DNA from 4 places in the Kosakonia oryzendophytica genome. Region 4 is predicted to be linked to each of the others. Evidence: predicted binding sites of a transcription regulator. Region 4 holds the regulator's gene; each other region holds the start of a gene.
The links. Region 4 encodes PurR, which represses purine synthesis genes. Its sites were predicted from a motif close to CANGCAAACGTTTGCNTG; they were not measured.
Positions count from the first base shown of each region.

Region 1: the regulator PurR is predicted to act here: its motif matches at 1,867-1,884, upstream of O9K67_RS16035 (amino acid aminotransferase).
Region 2: the regulator PurR is predicted to act here: its motif matches at 1,363-1,380, upstream of O9K67_RS00480 (nucleobase:cation symporter-2 family protein).
Region 3: the regulator PurR is predicted to act here: its motif matches at 1,538-1,555, upstream of purH (bifunctional phosphoribosylaminoimidazolecarboxamide formyltransferase/IMP cyclohydrolase).

Region 1 covers NZ_CP115659.1:3,294,024-3,297,932, forward strand. The annotation lists gene asnS (asparagine--tRNA ligase) at 1-60, shown strand, start outside; partial or broken gene O9K67_RS16030 (porin) at 678-1,760, shown strand; gene O9K67_RS16035 (amino acid aminotransferase) at 1,948-3,138, shown strand; gene O9K67_RS16040 (MBL fold metallo-hydrolase) at 3,181-3,828, opposite strand; gene O9K67_RS16045 (YcbK family protein) at 3,856-3,909, opposite strand, start outside.
Region 2 covers NZ_CP115659.1:109,817-113,725, reverse strand. The annotation lists gene recG (ATP-dependent DNA helicase RecG) at 1-1,307, shown strand, start outside; gene O9K67_RS00480 (nucleobase:cation symporter-2 family protein) at 1,433-2,818, shown strand; gene O9K67_RS00475 (AsmA family protein) at 2,940-3,909, shown strand, end outside.
Region 3 covers NZ_CP115659.1:4,823,171-4,827,079, forward strand. The annotation lists rRNA gene O9K67_RS23210 (16S ribosomal RNA) at 1-1,099, opposite strand, end outside; gene purH (bifunctional phosphoribosylaminoimidazolecarboxamide formyltransferase/IMP cyclohydrolase) at 1,674-3,263, shown strand; gene purD (phosphoribosylamine--glycine ligase) at 3,279-3,909, shown strand, end outside.
Region 4 covers NZ_CP115659.1:2,877,349-2,881,257, reverse strand. The annotation lists gene punC (purine nucleoside transporter PunC) at 1-411, opposite strand, end outside; partial or broken gene punR (DNA-binding transcriptional activator PunR) at 525-1,459, shown strand; gene purR (HTH-type transcriptional repressor PurR) at 1,456-2,481, opposite strand; gene cydH (cytochrome bd-I oxidase subunit CydH) at 2,779-2,868, shown strand; gene O9K67_RS13895 (MFS transporter) at 3,039-3,909, shown strand, end outside.

The sequences.
Region 1 (3,909 bases), 420 kb from region 4:
GTACAGAACGTGCGTGACGTGATCCCGTTCCCACGCACCCCGCGCAACGCGACATTCTGATCGACCCAATAAAAATATGAAGGCCAGCCCGAGTGCTGGCCTTTTCTTTATCTCTTTTTTTACTCTGTTAATCTGCATTCAGAACGCAGACACATTTTTACTCACTTTCTTACCTGCCCGGTCATTTTCTGCACCATATTGGGTTAGAACCACTCTGTACAAAAAATCAACACCGACGTTGTTGCCCATTTTTACCTCCATGTGATTTCGCACGTTTGGTTAAAAACAGAGCAGCTATCTGGATGGCTAAATCAAGTTATAAGAAAATACAGGATGAGAGGGATTCCGGGATAAGAAAAGCCGTTATCTCAATTAAACATAAGTAATTCATATAAATAGGAATGAAGATGCTGTTTTTAGCAGCAGTCAGTTCGGAATTATGAAGTGGTTCACAAAGTTCCCTAAAATTAATAAATCCTTACACAATATTTCTTTTTGTTACCGCTTTAAGACATTTGTAGCACTTTCAGGGTAGCGAAACGCTGACATGTTTGGAAAGATGCCTTTCAGACACAGAAAGACACCAAACTCTCATCAATAGTTCCGTAAATGTTTATTGACGGAATTTATTGGCGGCAGTGGCAGGTGTTAAAAAAAACCAATGAGGGTAATAAATAATGATGAAGCGCAATATCCTGGCAGTGGTTATCCCTGCCCTGCTGGTAGCGGGCGCAGCTAACGCTGCAGAAATCTATAACAAAAACGGCAACAAACTGGACTTCTACGGCAAAGCTGTAGGCGAGCACATTTGGACCACCAACGGCGCAACCGGCAACGAAGACACCACCTACGCTCGTGTGGGTTTCAAAGGTGAAACTCAGATCAACAGCGAACTGATCGGTTAGGGTCGTTGGGAATACAACATGGATGCCTCCAGCACTGAAGGCAGCCAGGATACTAAAACCCGTCTGGCATTTGCTGGTCTGAAAGCAGGTGACTTCGGTTCTTTCGATTACGGTCGTAACTACGGTGCTATCTATGATGCCGAAGCAGCAACTGACATGCTGGTTGAGTGGGGCGGCGATGGCTGGAACTACACTGACAACTACATGACCGGTCGTACCAGCGGTGTTGCAACTTACCGCAACTCCAACTTCTTCGGTCTGGTTGATGGCCTGGGTCTGGCTCTGCAATACCAGGGTAAAAACGAAAGCTCCAGCCGCGATGTTAAAAAACAGAACGGCGACGGCGTAAGCACCTCTGTGACTTACGATCTGGGCGCTGGTTTCGGTGTTGCTGCAGGTTACTCTTCTTCCAACCGTACTGTTTCTCAGAAAGTTGATGGTAACGGTGACAAAGCTGAAGCGTGGGCAACTTCTGCTAAGTATGACGCTAACAACGTGTACGCGGCAGTTATGTACTCTCAGACCTACAACATGACTCCGCAGGCAGACGATACCTTCGCTAACAAAACTCAGAACATCGAAGCGGTAGTACAGTACCAGTTCGACTTCGGTCTGCGTCCGTCCGTTGGCTACGTACAGACCAAAGGTAAAGACCTGGCTGCACGTGGTAGCTTCACCGGTGGTGATGCTGACCTGACCAAATACATCGAAGTGGGTACCTGGTACTACTTCAACAAAAACATGAACGTATATGCTGCATATAAGTTCAACCTGTTGAAAGACAACGATTATACCCGTGCAGTTAAACTGGCTACAGACGACCAGGCTGCTGTTGGTATCGTTTACCAGTTCTAATCAGTCACCCCTCGACTGTTATATGCATATCAAACAGGGCTCCGGCCCTGTTTTTTTATGTCTGCGATATAAAGACCGATGACTTTTGAAAAGTATCGCGCTTTTTATCGCAAACGGTTGGCAATTCCCGTATCTCCCGTTAACCTGATAGCGGATCTCCCTTCTGTCATCAAAATGGAACCTCGTCATGTTTGAGAATATAACCGCCGCTCCTGCCGATCCTATTCTGGGTCTGGCCGATCTGTTTCGCGCCGATGAACGCCCCAATAAAATCAACTTAGGGATCGGTGTCTATAAAGATGAAACCGGCAAGACCCCGGTGCTGACCAGCGTAAAAAAAGCGGAACTTTATCTGCTGGAAAATGAGACCACTAAAAATTACCTCGGCATCGACGGTATTCCTGAATTTGGCCGTTGCACCCAGGAACTGCTGTTCGGCAAAGGCAGCGCGATTATCAACGACAAACGTGCACGCACAGCGCAAACCCCAGGTGGTACCGGCGGTCTGCGCGTAGCGGCGGATTTCCTTGCCAAAAACACCTCTGCAAAACGCGTATGGGTAAGCAACCCAAGCTGGCCGAACCATAAAGGCGTCTTCAACTCTGCCGGTCTGGAAGTGTGTGAATACGCTTACTACGACGCGCAGAATCACGCACTGGACTTCGACGGTATGCTGGCCAGCCTGAATAACGCACAAGCGGGCGACGTGGTGCTGTTCCACGGCTGCTGCCATAACCCGACCGGTATCGATCCCACGCTTGAACAGTGGGAGACGCTGGCGAAGCTGTCCGTTGAAAAAGGCTGGCTGCCGCTGTTTGACTTTGCTTACCAGGGCTTTGCCCGCGGTCTGGAAGAAGACGCTGAAGGGTTGCGCGCGTTTGCTGCGCTGCATAAAGAGTTGCTGGTTGCCAGTTCCTTCTCGAAAAACTTTGGTCTGTACAATGAGCGTGTTGGTGCCTGTACGCTGGTTTGCGCTGATGCAGAAAGCGCCGATCGCGCCTTCAGCCAGATGAAATCGGTCATTCGTGCGAACTACTCTAACCCACCAGCGCATGGCGCTTCCGTGGTGGCGACGATCCTCAGCAATGAAGCTTTGCGCGCAATCTGGGAACAGGAACTGACCGATATGCGCCAGCGTATCCAGCGCATGCGTCTGCTGTTTGTGAATACGCTGCAGGAGAAAGGCGCGGATCGTGATTTCAGCTTTATCACGAAACAGAATGGCATGTTCTCATTCAGCGGCCTGACCAAAGATCAGGTGCTGCGTCTGCGCGAAGAATTTGGGATTTACGCCGTGGCATCCGGGCGTATTAACGTAGCGGGCATGACGCCGGACAATATGGCACCGCTGTGTGAAGCCATCGTTGCTGTGCTGTAACCCGTGGTGAAAAAAAGGGTCGCCACGGCGACCCTTTTTTATTTACCAGACTGGCTGCTCATCCTGCAAAAACGGGTTATGCAGCCGTTCATCACCCAGCGTCGACAGAGGACCGTGGCCGGGAATAAACGTCACATCATCGCCAAGCGGCAATAACTTGCGTTTGATGGAGTCAATCAGTTGCGCATGGTTGCCCTGCGGGAAATCGCTGCGCCCTACGCCGCCTTTAAACACCACATCGCCGGAAATCAGCAAACGCGATTGCGCGTCGAAGAACACCACGTGACCCGGCGTATGCCCCGGGCAGTGCAACACCTGTAAACTCACTTTGCCCACGCTGACCGTATCGCCTTCATCCAGCCAGCGATCCGGCGTCAGCGGCTGACAATCATCAAGACCAAACATCCGGCTTTGCGCCGGTAAGCCTTGCAGCCAGAACTCATCTTGCTTTTCCGGGCCGATAATAGGCACACCATAATGCTGTGCTACTTCAGCCGCCGCGCCAACGTGATCGAGATGACCATGCGTCAGCAGAATCTGCGTGAGCGTCAGGCCGGAAGCATCCACTTCCTGAATAATACGCTCAGCATCACCGCCAGGATCGACCACGGCGGCAAGTTGGGTTTGTTCACACCAGACAAGCGAACAGTTCTGGGAGAATGCGGTAACCGGAATAATACGATAGTTCATGCTGCTCCTGTAGCTCAGGCCTGAGGTTTACCAGTGCCGAAGCGGCCCGGTATCAATATGCACAAAGTTGCTGCTGGGGTA
Region 2 (3,909 bases), 2.4 Mb from region 4:
AGCGTCTGCTGGCATCATTACCGTTTAAACCCACTGGCGCACAGGATCGCGTCGTGGCGGAAATCGAGCGCGACATGGCGCAGGATATACCTATGATGCGCCTTGTGCAGGGCGATGTCGGCTCCGGTAAAACATTGGTTGCCGCGCTCGCGGCCTTACGCGCCATCGCCAATGGAAAACAAGTGGCGATGATGGCCCCGACCGAACTGCTGGCTGAGCAGCACGCGAATAACTTCCGCAACTGGTTTGCCCCACTCGGCGTGGAAGTGGGCTGGTTGGCGGGCAAACAGAAAGGCAAAGCGCGGCAAGCACAGCAGGAGGCGATTGCCAGCGGTCAGGTGCAGATGATTGTCGGTACCCACGCTATTTTCCAGGAGCAGGTGCAGTTTAACGGCCTTGCGCTGGTGATCATTGATGAACAACACCGCTTTGGCGTTCATCAGCGTCTGGCGCTGTGGGAGAAGGGTCAACAACAGGGTTTTCACCCGCATCAGTTGATCATGACCGCCACGCCCATTCCGCGAACGCTGGCAATGACAGCCTATGCCGATCTGGATACCTCCGTCATCGACGAATTACCGCCGGGGCGTACGCCGGTCACCACCGTCGCCATTCCGGATACCCGCCGTAACGACATTATCGATCGCGTGCGCAACGCCTGCACCGATGAAGGTCGCCAGGCGTACTGGGTCTGTACACTGATTGAAGAGTCTGATCTACTGGAAGCGCAAGCGGCGGAAGCCACCTGGGAAGAACTGAAACTGGCGCTACCGGAGCTGCATGTGGGCCTAGTGCACGGGCGAATGAAGCCCGCCGAAAAACAGGCCGTTATGCAGGCCTTCAAGCAAGGCGAACTGCATTTGCTGGTCGCCACCACGGTGATTGAAGTGGGTGTGGACGTGCCCAACTCCAGCCTGATGATCATTGAAAACCCGGAGCGTCTCGGCCTTGCGCAACTCCACCAGTTGCGTGGCCGCGTCGGGCGTGGTGCGGTGGCCTCGCACTGTGTGCTGCTGTATAAATCCCCGCTGTCCAAAACCGCGCAAAAACGCCTGCAGGTATTACGTGACAGCAACGACGGCTTTGTGATTGCGCAAAAAGATCTGGAAATTCGCGGCCCCGGCGAGCTGCTTGGCACCCGCCAGACCGGCAATGCCGAATTCAAAGTCGCCGATCTGCTGCGTGACCAGGCGATGATCCCTGAAGTGCAACGTACTGCCCGCCATATTCATGAGCGCTACCCGCAGCTGGCGGAAGCCCTGATCGACCGTTGGATGCCGGAAACAGAACGCTACTCCAACGCCTGAGTTTTAGAACCTTATCCCGTAAAAAGAACACCCCTTAGAAAAGTATGTTTTTAGCAAAGCAACCGTTTGCTTTTACCAAACAGTCCGATAAAATCACCGCTTTTCCATCCAGGGGATTGCTTGAGATGTCCGTAAACACCATCGAGTCAGAAAGTGCGCAACCGGTTGCGCAGACTCAACCCAGCGAACTGATCTACCGCCTTGAAGACCGCCCTCCGCTGGCGCAGACGCTGTTTGCCGCGCTGCAGCATTTGCTGGCGATGTTTGTCGGCGTTATCACGCCCGCGCTGCTTATCTGCCAGGCGCTGGGTTTACCGGCTCAGGACACTCAGCACATCATCAGCATGTCGCTGTTCGCCTCTGGCGTGGCTTCCATTATCCAGATCAAAGCCTGGGGGCCGGTGGGTTCTGGCCTGTTGTCGATTCAGGGCACCAGCTTTAACTTTGTGGCGCCGCTGATTATGGGGGGTACCGCACTGAAAACCGGTGGTGCGGATGTGCCGACGATGATGGCTGCACTGTTCGGCACTCTAATGCTGGCAAGCTGCACCGAAATGGTTATCTCCCGAATTCTGCCGCTGGCGCGCCGTATTATCACCCCGCTGGTCTCCGGTGTGGTGGTGATGATTATCGGCCTGTCGCTGATTCAGGTTGGTTTGACCTCCGTGGGCGGCGGTTTTGCCGCAATGGGCAACCACACCTTCGGCGCACCGAAGAACCTGCTGCTGGCCGGCGTGGTGCTGGCAATCATTATTCTGCTAAACCGCCAGCGTAATCCTTACCTGCGTATCGCCTCTCTGGTGATTGCTATGGCGGTCGGTTACGTGCTGGCGATGTTTATGGGTATGCTGCCAGCCTACAATGCCCCGGCGGACGCCTTTATGGTGCCAACACCGCTCTACTACGGCCTGAGCATTGACTGGAATCTGCTGCTGCCGCTGATGTTGGTGTTTATGATCACCTCGCTGGAAACCATCGGCGATATCACCGCCACGTCCGACGTTTCTGAGCAGCCGGTTGCCGGCCCGGTCTATATGAAGCGCCTGAAAGGCGGCGTCCTGGCTAACGGCCTCAACTCCTTCGTCTCGGCGGTGTTTAACACCTTCCCGAACTCCTGTTTCGGTCAGAACAACGGCGTGATCCAGTTGACCGGCGTCGCCAGCCGCTACATCGGCTTCTTTGTCGCGCTGATGCTGATTGTGCTGGGTCTGTTCCCGGCGGTGAGTGCGTTTGTGCAGCAACTGCCTGAGCCGGTCCTCGGTGGCGCAACGCTGGTGATGTTCGGAACCATTGCGGCGTCTGGCGTGCGTATTGTCTCCCGCGAACCGCTGAACCGCCGTGCGATCATGATAATTGCGCTGTCACTGGCAGTCGGCCTTGGCGTCTCCCAACAGCCGCAGATCCTGCAATTTGCGCCGGATTGGCTGAAAAACCTGCTCTCTTCCGGCATCGCCGCAGGGGGTATCACGGCGATTGTATTGAATCTGATTTTTCCGCCAGAGAAAAACTGATGCATGCTGCGGCAACGGGGCCAAACCGTTGCCGCAGTCACTTCCTTTCATCATTCCGCCCTTGAGCATTGCGCATAAATCGTGCATAACTGCCTGACTGACACGTTGGGGATGGAAGATGATGAAATTTCTTGGAAAGCTGCTCCTTGTTGTCGCTATCGTCTTGTTACTGGCGATGCTGGCTGTCTATTTCTTGTTGCAAACCCGCTGGGGCGCAACACAGGTTAGCCAGTGGGTCAGCAACAACAGCGACTATCATCTGACGTTCGATGTGATGGATCATCGCTTCTCTTCCCCGTCCCATGTGCTGCTGAAAAACGTTAACTTTGGTCACAAAGGCAAACCCGCCACGCTGGTCGCTAAAACCGTCGATATCGATCTCAGTAGCCGCCAGCTTACCGATCCGCTGCATGTAGACACCATTCTGTTGCAGGACGGCACGCTTAATCTCTTCCCCGCTGCCGCGCCGTTGCCTTTCCAGGCCGATCGTCTGCAACTGAGCAATATGGCGTTTAACAGCCCGGCCACTGGCTGGGATCTGAGTGCGCAACGGGTCACCGGCGGTGTTGCGCCGTGGCAACCGGTCGCAGGCAATGTGCTCGGCAGCAAAACGCAGATCCAGATGAGCGCCGGATCATTGATGTTAAACGGCGTTCCCGCCAGCAACGTTCTCATTCAGGGCAGTATTGATAAAGATGTGGTCACGCTGACCACCATTGGCGCGGATATGGCGCGCGGTTCGCTGACGGGTGATGCGCAACGCAATGCCGACGGCAGTTGGGTAGTGAATAACCTGCGGCTGAACGATATCCGCCTGCAAAGCGACAAATCCCTGCTCGATTTCTTTAATCCGCTGACCACGCTGCCGTCACTGAAAATTGGCCGCGTTGAGGTGACGGATGCGCGCCTGCAAGGGCCGGAATGGGCGGTTACCGACCTCGATCTGAGCTTGCGCAACCTGACGCTGGAAGGCGGCGACTGGAAAAGCGAAGACGGCAGACTGTCGATGAACGCCACCGAGTTTATTTACGGTTCGCTGCATCTGTTCGATCCGATCCTTAACGCCACTTTCTCGCCGCAGGGCATTGCGC
Region 3 (3,909 bases), 1.9 Mb from region 4:
CGGGACTTAACCCAACATTTCACAACACGAGCTGACGACAGCCATGCAGCACCTGTCTCACAGTTCCCGAAGGCACCAAGGCATCTCTGCCAAGTTCTGTGGATGTCAAGACCAGGTAAGGTTCTTCGCGTTGCATCGAATTAAACCACATGCTCCACCGCTTGTGCGGGCCCCCGTCAATTCATTTGAGTTTTAACCTTGCGGCCGTACTCCCCAGGCGGTCGATTTAACGCGTTAGCTCCGGAAGCCACGCCTCAAGGGCACAACCTCCAAATCGACATCGTTTACAGCGTGGACTACCAGGGTATCTAATCCTGTTTGCTCCCCACGCTTTCGCACCTGAGCGTCAGTCTTCGTCCAGGAGGCCGCCTTCGCCACCGGTATTCCTCCAGATCTCTACGCATTTCACCGCTACACCTGGAATTCTACCTCCCTCTACGAGACTCCAGCCTGCCAGTTTCGAATGCAGTTCCCAGGTTGAGCCCGGGGATTTCACATCCGACTTGACAGACCGCCTGCGTGCGCTTTACGCCCAGTAATTCCGATTAACGCTTGCACCCTCCGTATTACCGCGGCTGCTGGCACGGAGTTAGCCGGTGCTTCTTCTGCGGGTAACGTCAATTGCTGCGGTTATTAACCACAACACCTTCCTCCCCGCTGAAAGTACTTTACAACCCGAAGGCCTTCTTCATACACGCGGCATGGCTGCATCAGGCTTGCGCCCATTGTGCAATATTCCCCACTGCTGCCTCCCGTAGGAGTCTGGACCGTGTCTCAGTTCCAGTGTGGCTGGTCATCCTCTCAGACCAGCTAGGGATCGTCGCCTAGGTGAGCCGTTACCCCACCTACTAGCTAATCCCATCTGGGCACATCTGATGGCAAGAGGCCCGAAGGTCCCCCTCTTTGGTCTTGCGACGTTATGCGGTATTAGCTACCGTTTCCAGTAGTTATCCCCCTCCATCAGGCAGTTTCCCAGACATTACTCACCCGTCCGCCACTCGTCACCCGAGAAGCAAGCTCCTCTGTGCTACCGTTCGACTTGCATGTGTTAGGCCTGCCGCCAGCGTTCAATCTGAGCCATGATCAAACTCTTCAATTTAAAAGTTTGATGCTCATCGAATTAAACTTCGTAATGAATTACGTGTTCACTCGTGAGACTTGGTATTCATTTAGCGTCCGTGGACGTCAAGAATCCATGTCACTTTGAGTGCCCACACAGATTGTCTGATAAATTGTTAAAGAGCAGTTGTGACGCGCTCTGGAGCGCTGTCACGAGGTGGCGTATATTACGCTTTCCTCTTTCAGAGTCAACCCTGAATTTCAGGATTTTTCTCTTCAACCGAACCGGCTGTTTGTGTGAAGTGATTCACATCCGCCGTGTCGATGGAGGCGCATTATAGGGAGTTCTCAGTCCCCCGCAATAGAAAAATGACATAAAAATGACTGACTGCTGCATTCCACAGCAAAACCCACCTTTATACCCATTTACACACAGAGTTATCCACAATCCGGTAAAAGGACAAAAATTCGCGAGCGTTGCGCAAACGTTTTCGTTACAATGCCCGCGCAAAAATAACGCACCCCTTCTGGGGTGTTAGCTGAGTTTTTGGATCAATAAGGATCCTAAAATTCACCTAACACTCTCTGTTAAAGTCAAATCCAGGGGATTTACCATGCAACAACGTCGTCCAGTCCGCCGCGCTTTGCTCAGTGTTTCTGACAAGGCCGGTATTGTCGAATTCGCACAGGCGCTCTCTCAGCGTGGCGTAGAACTGCTCTCTACGGGCGGCACCGCTCGTCTGCTGGCAGATAACGGTCTGCCAGTGACCGAAGTCTCCGACTACACCGGTTTTCCGGAAATGATGGATGGACGTGTAAAAACCCTGCACCCGAAAGTGCACGGCGGCATCCTTGGCCGTCGAGGCCAGGATGATGCCATCATGGCGCAACATGCGATCGCGCCGATCGATATGGTCGTTGTTAACCTTTATCCGTTCGCCCAGACCGTAGCCCGTGAAGGTTGCTCGCTGGAAGACGCGGTAGAGAATATCGATATCGGAGGCCCGACCATGGTGCGCTCCGCAGCGAAGAACCACAAAGATGTCGCCATTGTTGTCAAGAGCAGCGATTACAACGCCATCATTAATGAGATGGATGCCAATGAAGGATCGCTGACGCTGGACACCCGTTTTGATCTGGCGATCAAAGCCTTTGAACATACTGCCGCTTACGACAGCATGATCGCTAACTACTTCGGTAGTCTGGTACCCGCCTATCACGGTGAGAGCAAAGAGCCTGCTGGTCGCTTCCCGCGCACGTTGAACCTGAACTTCATTAAAAAGCAGGATATGCGTTATGGCGAGAACAGCCACCAGCAAGCCGCCTTCTATATAGAAGAAGAGGTGAAGGAAGCCTCCGTCGCCACCGCGCAACAACTGCAAGGCAAGGCGCTCTCCTATAACAACATTGCCGATACCGACGCCGCGCTGGAGTGTGTAAAAGAGTTCAACGAAGCTGCCTGTGTGATTGTGAAACACGCCAACCCATGTGGCGTCGCCGTTGGCAGTTCGATTCTGGATGCCTACGAGCGCGCATATAAAACCGACCCGACTTCTGCATTCGGCGGCATTATCGCTTTTAACCGCGAGCTGGATGCTCAAACTGCACAGGCGATTATCTCCCGCCAGTTTGTCGAAGTGATCATTGCTCCCTCTGCCACCGAAGAAGCGTTGAACGTCACCGCAGCCAAACAGAACGTGCGTGTTCTGGTGTGCGGCCAATGGGCGCAGCGTGTCGCTGGTCTGGATTTCAAACGCGTCAACGGTGGTCTGCTGGTTCAGGATCGCGATCTGGGTATGGTGACCGAAAATGAGCTGCGCGTGGTCAGCAAACGTCAACCAACAGAACAAGAATTGCGTGATGCATTGTTCTGTTGGAAAGTGGCGAAGTTCGTCAAATCCAACGCCATTGTTTACGCAAAAGAGAACATGACTATCGGTATTGGCGCAGGCCAGATGAGCCGTGTCTACTCTGCGAAGATCGCCGGGATCAAAGCCGGTGACGAAGGGCTGGAAGTGAAAGGCTCCGCCATGGCTTCTGATGCCTTCTTCCCGTTCCGTGATGGTATTGATGCCGCCGCGGCAGTCGGTGTGACCTGTGTTATCCAGCCGGGTGGTTCCATTCGTGATGACGAAGTAATTGCCGCCGCTGATGAACATGGCATTGCAATGATCTTTACCGACATGCGCCACTTCCGCCATTAATCTACGGAGCAAACAATGAAAGTATTAGTGATTGGTAACGGCGGGCGCGAGCACGCTCTAGCCTGGAAAGCAGCACAGTCACCGCTGGTTGAAACCGTGTATGTTGCTCCGGGCAATGCCGGTACCGCGCTTGAACCTGCGCTGCAAAACGTCGCTATCAGCGCCACCGATATCTCCGCGTTGTTAAATTTCGCGCAGAACGAAAAAATTGATTTGACCATCGTTGGCCCGGAAGCCCCGCTGGTGATTGGCGTGGTGGATGCATTCCGCGCTGCAGGCCTGAAGATTTTTGGCCCTACGCAGGGCGCGGCGCAACTGGAAGGCTCCAAGGCGTTCACCAAAGATTTCCTGGCCCGCCACAACATTCCAACAGCGGAGTACCAGAATTTCACCGAAGTTGAACCCGCGCTGGCTTACCTGCGTGAAAAAGGCGCGCCCATCGTGATCAAAGCCGACGGTCTGGCCGCAGGCAAAGGCGTGATCGTTGCCATGACGCTTGAAGAAGCTGAAGCTGCCGTTAACGACATGCTGGCGGGCAATGCTTTTGGCGATGCAGGTCACCGTATCGTTATTGAAGAGTTTCTCGATGGCGAAGAAGCCAGCTTTATCGTCATGGTTGACGGTGAGCATGTCCTGCCGATGGCCA
Region 4 (3,909 bases):
CGGCATAATTGTGGCGAAAATACGGTTAACACGGTGTGACGGGTAATAATCCGTGACCAGCGCCTGCCAGCTTACTGTTGCGGCGCAAACCCCGACGGCCTGTACAAAACGCAGCACCAATAACAGCGTGGCGTCCCGCACCCATACTGTTCCCAGACAGCCCACAGCGAAAATCCCCAGGCCGGTTAACAGAATCGGTTTGCGCCCATAGCGATCCGATAACGGTCCCCACAGCAGTTGTGCAACGGCAAACCCGGCCAGAAACAGGCTCAATGTGGCGCTGACAACAGCGGAGGAGGTCTCTAAATCTTGCTGAATAGCGCTGAACGCGGGCAGGTACATATCGGTGGCTAAAAAGCCCAGCACGCTTAATCCCGCGAGCCAGACTAAAAATCCTTTGCCAGGTTGCATTGTGGTATCTCTTCTTTGTGCAGGTTATCAGGGTTGTCGAGTGTAAGGAGTGCATTCTCCCTTGTGAAACGCTAATATTTGCGCAATGGTTTCAAATTTTTTGCAGGCAGATTATGTGGTCAGAATATTCGCTGGAAGTGGTAGATGCTGTGGCGCGTAACGGCAGTTTTAGCGGCGCGGCTCAGGAGTTGCACCGCGTGCCTTCTGCTGTCAGCTACACCGTGAGGCAACTGGAGGAGTGGCTGGCGGTTCCACTGTTTGAACGGCGTCACCGCGATGTGGAGTTAACGCCCGCTGGCGTCTGGTTTTTGAAAGAAGGGCGTTCTGTTATCAAAAAAATGCAGGTCACCCGTCAACAGTGCCAGCAGATTGCGAATGGCTGGCGCGGGCAACTGGCGATTGCGGTGGACAACATTGTCAGACCCGAACGCACACGACAGCTGATCGTCGATTTTTATCGTCACTTTAGCGATGTGGAACTCCAGGTTTATCAGGAAGTGTTTAACGGCGTCTGGGATGCACTGGCCGACGGGCGTGTTGAACTGGCTATTGGTGCAACGCAGGCTATCCCGGTCGGTGGGCGCTATGCTTTTCGCGATATGGGAATGCTGAGCTGGAAGTGTGTGGTTTCCTGTCGGCATCCGCTGGCGGCGCTGCCGGGCCCATTAAGTGATGAGACGTTGCGTAACTGGCCCTCACTGATACAGGAAGATACATCACGCTCGTTACCAAAGCGCATTACCTGGCTGCTGGATAACCAGAAACGCGTGATAGTACCGGACTGGAAATCATCCGAAGCCTGTCTGTCTGCCGGGTTGTGCGTGGGAATGGTCCCGGCGCATTTTGCCAGGCCCTGGCTCGATCGCGGGGAGTGGGTGGCGCTGGAGCTGGAAAATCCCTTCCCAGATGCCGCTTGTTGCCTGACGTGGCAGCAGAACGAGGCATCACCTGCACTGAACTGGCTTCTTGAGTACCTGGGGGACAGTGAAACGCTGAATCGGGAATGGTTGCGGGAGCCGGAATAAGGGCTCCCGCAAAAGGGGATTAACGGCGGTAGTCGCGGAACGGACCATCGGCGACTGAGCGACGCTCGATCAGACGCGGATGCACTTCAATGGATTGCGACTCTTCGCGTTTATTCACAATACGGTCAAGCAGCATGGTAAACGCAGTTTCACCCAGCGAATCTTTCGGCTGGTGTATTGTGGTCAGTGACGGCGTGAAGAAGCGGGAGTTACGCACATTGTCATACCCGATCACCGAAATATCCTGTGGGACGCGTAATCCCATCTCGTCGGCCGCACACAGCGCACCCATGGCCATAATATCGCCGCCGCAGAAAACGGCTGTCGGGCGATGCGTCTGTGCAAGGATCTGCTGCATGGCGCGATAACCAGACTCAGGTTCAAAGTCGCCCTGGACAATCCAGCTTTCCGGTACGGAAATGGTGGCTTCTTCCATTGCTTTCATAAAGCCGGCGAGACGGCCCGCGCCGGTGTTGCGCTCAAGCGGACCCGGGATCACACCGATATCGCGGTGGCCGCGTTCGATCAGATAACGCCCGGCCATATAACCGCCTTCAAAGGCGTTATCGATCACCGTGTCAGTAAAGTCGGCTTTGGCTTCGCCCCAGTCCATAACGACCATCGGGATATGGCGATACTCTTCCAGCATGCTCAGTAGGGATTCCGGATACTCGGAACACATTACCAGCAGACCATCAACACGCTTTTGCGCCATCATCGACAAGTAAGCGCGCTGTTTTTCCAGGTTATTCCAGGCATTACCAAGAATCAGGGTGTAGCCTTTCTGGAAGCACTTCTTCTCAACAGCCTCAATGATTTCGGCAAAGTAGGCTGCTTCGCTGCTGGTGGCCAGCAGGCCGATCGATTTGGTGTGATTCACCTTCAGGCTGCGCGCCACGGCGCTCGGTGAATAATGCAGCTCTTTGATCGCCGCCCACACAGCATTGCGCGTCTCTTCGGCGACAAAACGTGTTTTGTTAATTACGTGTGATACGGTTGTGGTGGAAACGTTTGCTCGCTTCGCTACGTCTTTGATCGTTGCCATCAGATGTCACTCCAGACCATATCTCAAGCTCCTGATAATACATAAGGTAAACGTTTGCCTTCAATCACCCTGTACCCATGAATGGGGGTGCGGTACGCCGGGAAAAAGACACTGGACGTCAGGAGGGGAGTCAATGGCCGGTACGCTAATAAATTTAGCGTCGAATTTTGTCTGATCTTGAGCAAAAGGGGAAGTGATAAAACATCTGACACGCTAATTCCTGCAAGATTTTTACGTTTATTTGTGCAAAAATGCGCTATCTCACTTTTTGTGTGGAAATTAAAACGGAGAAAATTGATGAGCACCGACCTGAAGTATTCACTGTTCACTACCGTCATCGTGCTGGGTCTGATCGTTTTCGGCGCCCTGACTGCTGCACTGCATTGATTCTGCGCGAGGGGGAACCGGGTTCCCCCTCCGTTTTCATCCCCGCCATTGTTATCAATTTTGCAATACTCTTTTGTCATTCCGCTAACTGCTGTTTTTTGTGATTGATGTCATACTTTTGACTTCTGCGACAGTGTCCCGAATCGACACGGCTTTTCCGGAGTCAGTTTATGAAAATGAATTTCCCTTTGCTTGCCCTGGCGATTGGCGCCTTTGGCATCGGTACGACCGAGTTCTCCCCGATGGGATTACTGCCGGTGATTGCCCGCGGCGTTGACGTTTCTATCCCGGCGGCGGGGATGCTGATTAGCGCCTATGCTGTCGGCGTAATGGTCGGTGCGCCGTTAATGACCTTACTGCTTTCTCATCGCGGCAGACGCAACGCGCTGATTTTTTTGATGGCGATTTTTACGCTGGGTAATGTGTTGTCGGCGATTGCACCGAATTACGCCACCCTGATGCTGGCGCGTATCGTCACCAGTCTCAATCACGGGGCATTCTTTGGCCTGGGATCGGTGGTTGCTGCAAGCGTTGTTGCCAAAGAAAAACAAGCCAGCGCCGTCGCCACCATGTTTATGGGGCTAACCATCGCCAATATCGGTGGGGTGCCGGCTGCGACCTGGCTGGGTGAAACCATTGGCTGGCGCATGTCGTTTATGGCAACTGCGGCACTGGGCATTGTCGCCATGCTGAGTCTGTTCTTCTCACTGCCGAAAGGCGGCACCGGAGAACGCCCTGAGGTGCGTAAAGAGCTGGCGGTGCTGATGCGCCCGCAGGTCTTGTCTGCACTGCTGACCACAGTATTAGGGGCAGGGGCGATGTTCACGCTGTATACCTACATTTCACCGGTTCTGCGGACCATCACAGATGCGACGCCTGTCTTTATTACGGCAATGCTGGTGCTGATTGGCGTTGGGTTCTCCATCGGCAACTATCTTGGCGGTAAACTGGCGGACCGTTCTGTGACCGGAACACTTAAAGGCTTTTTGGTGCTGTTGATTGCCATCATGCTGGCTATCCCGTTTCTTGCACAAAGCGCGA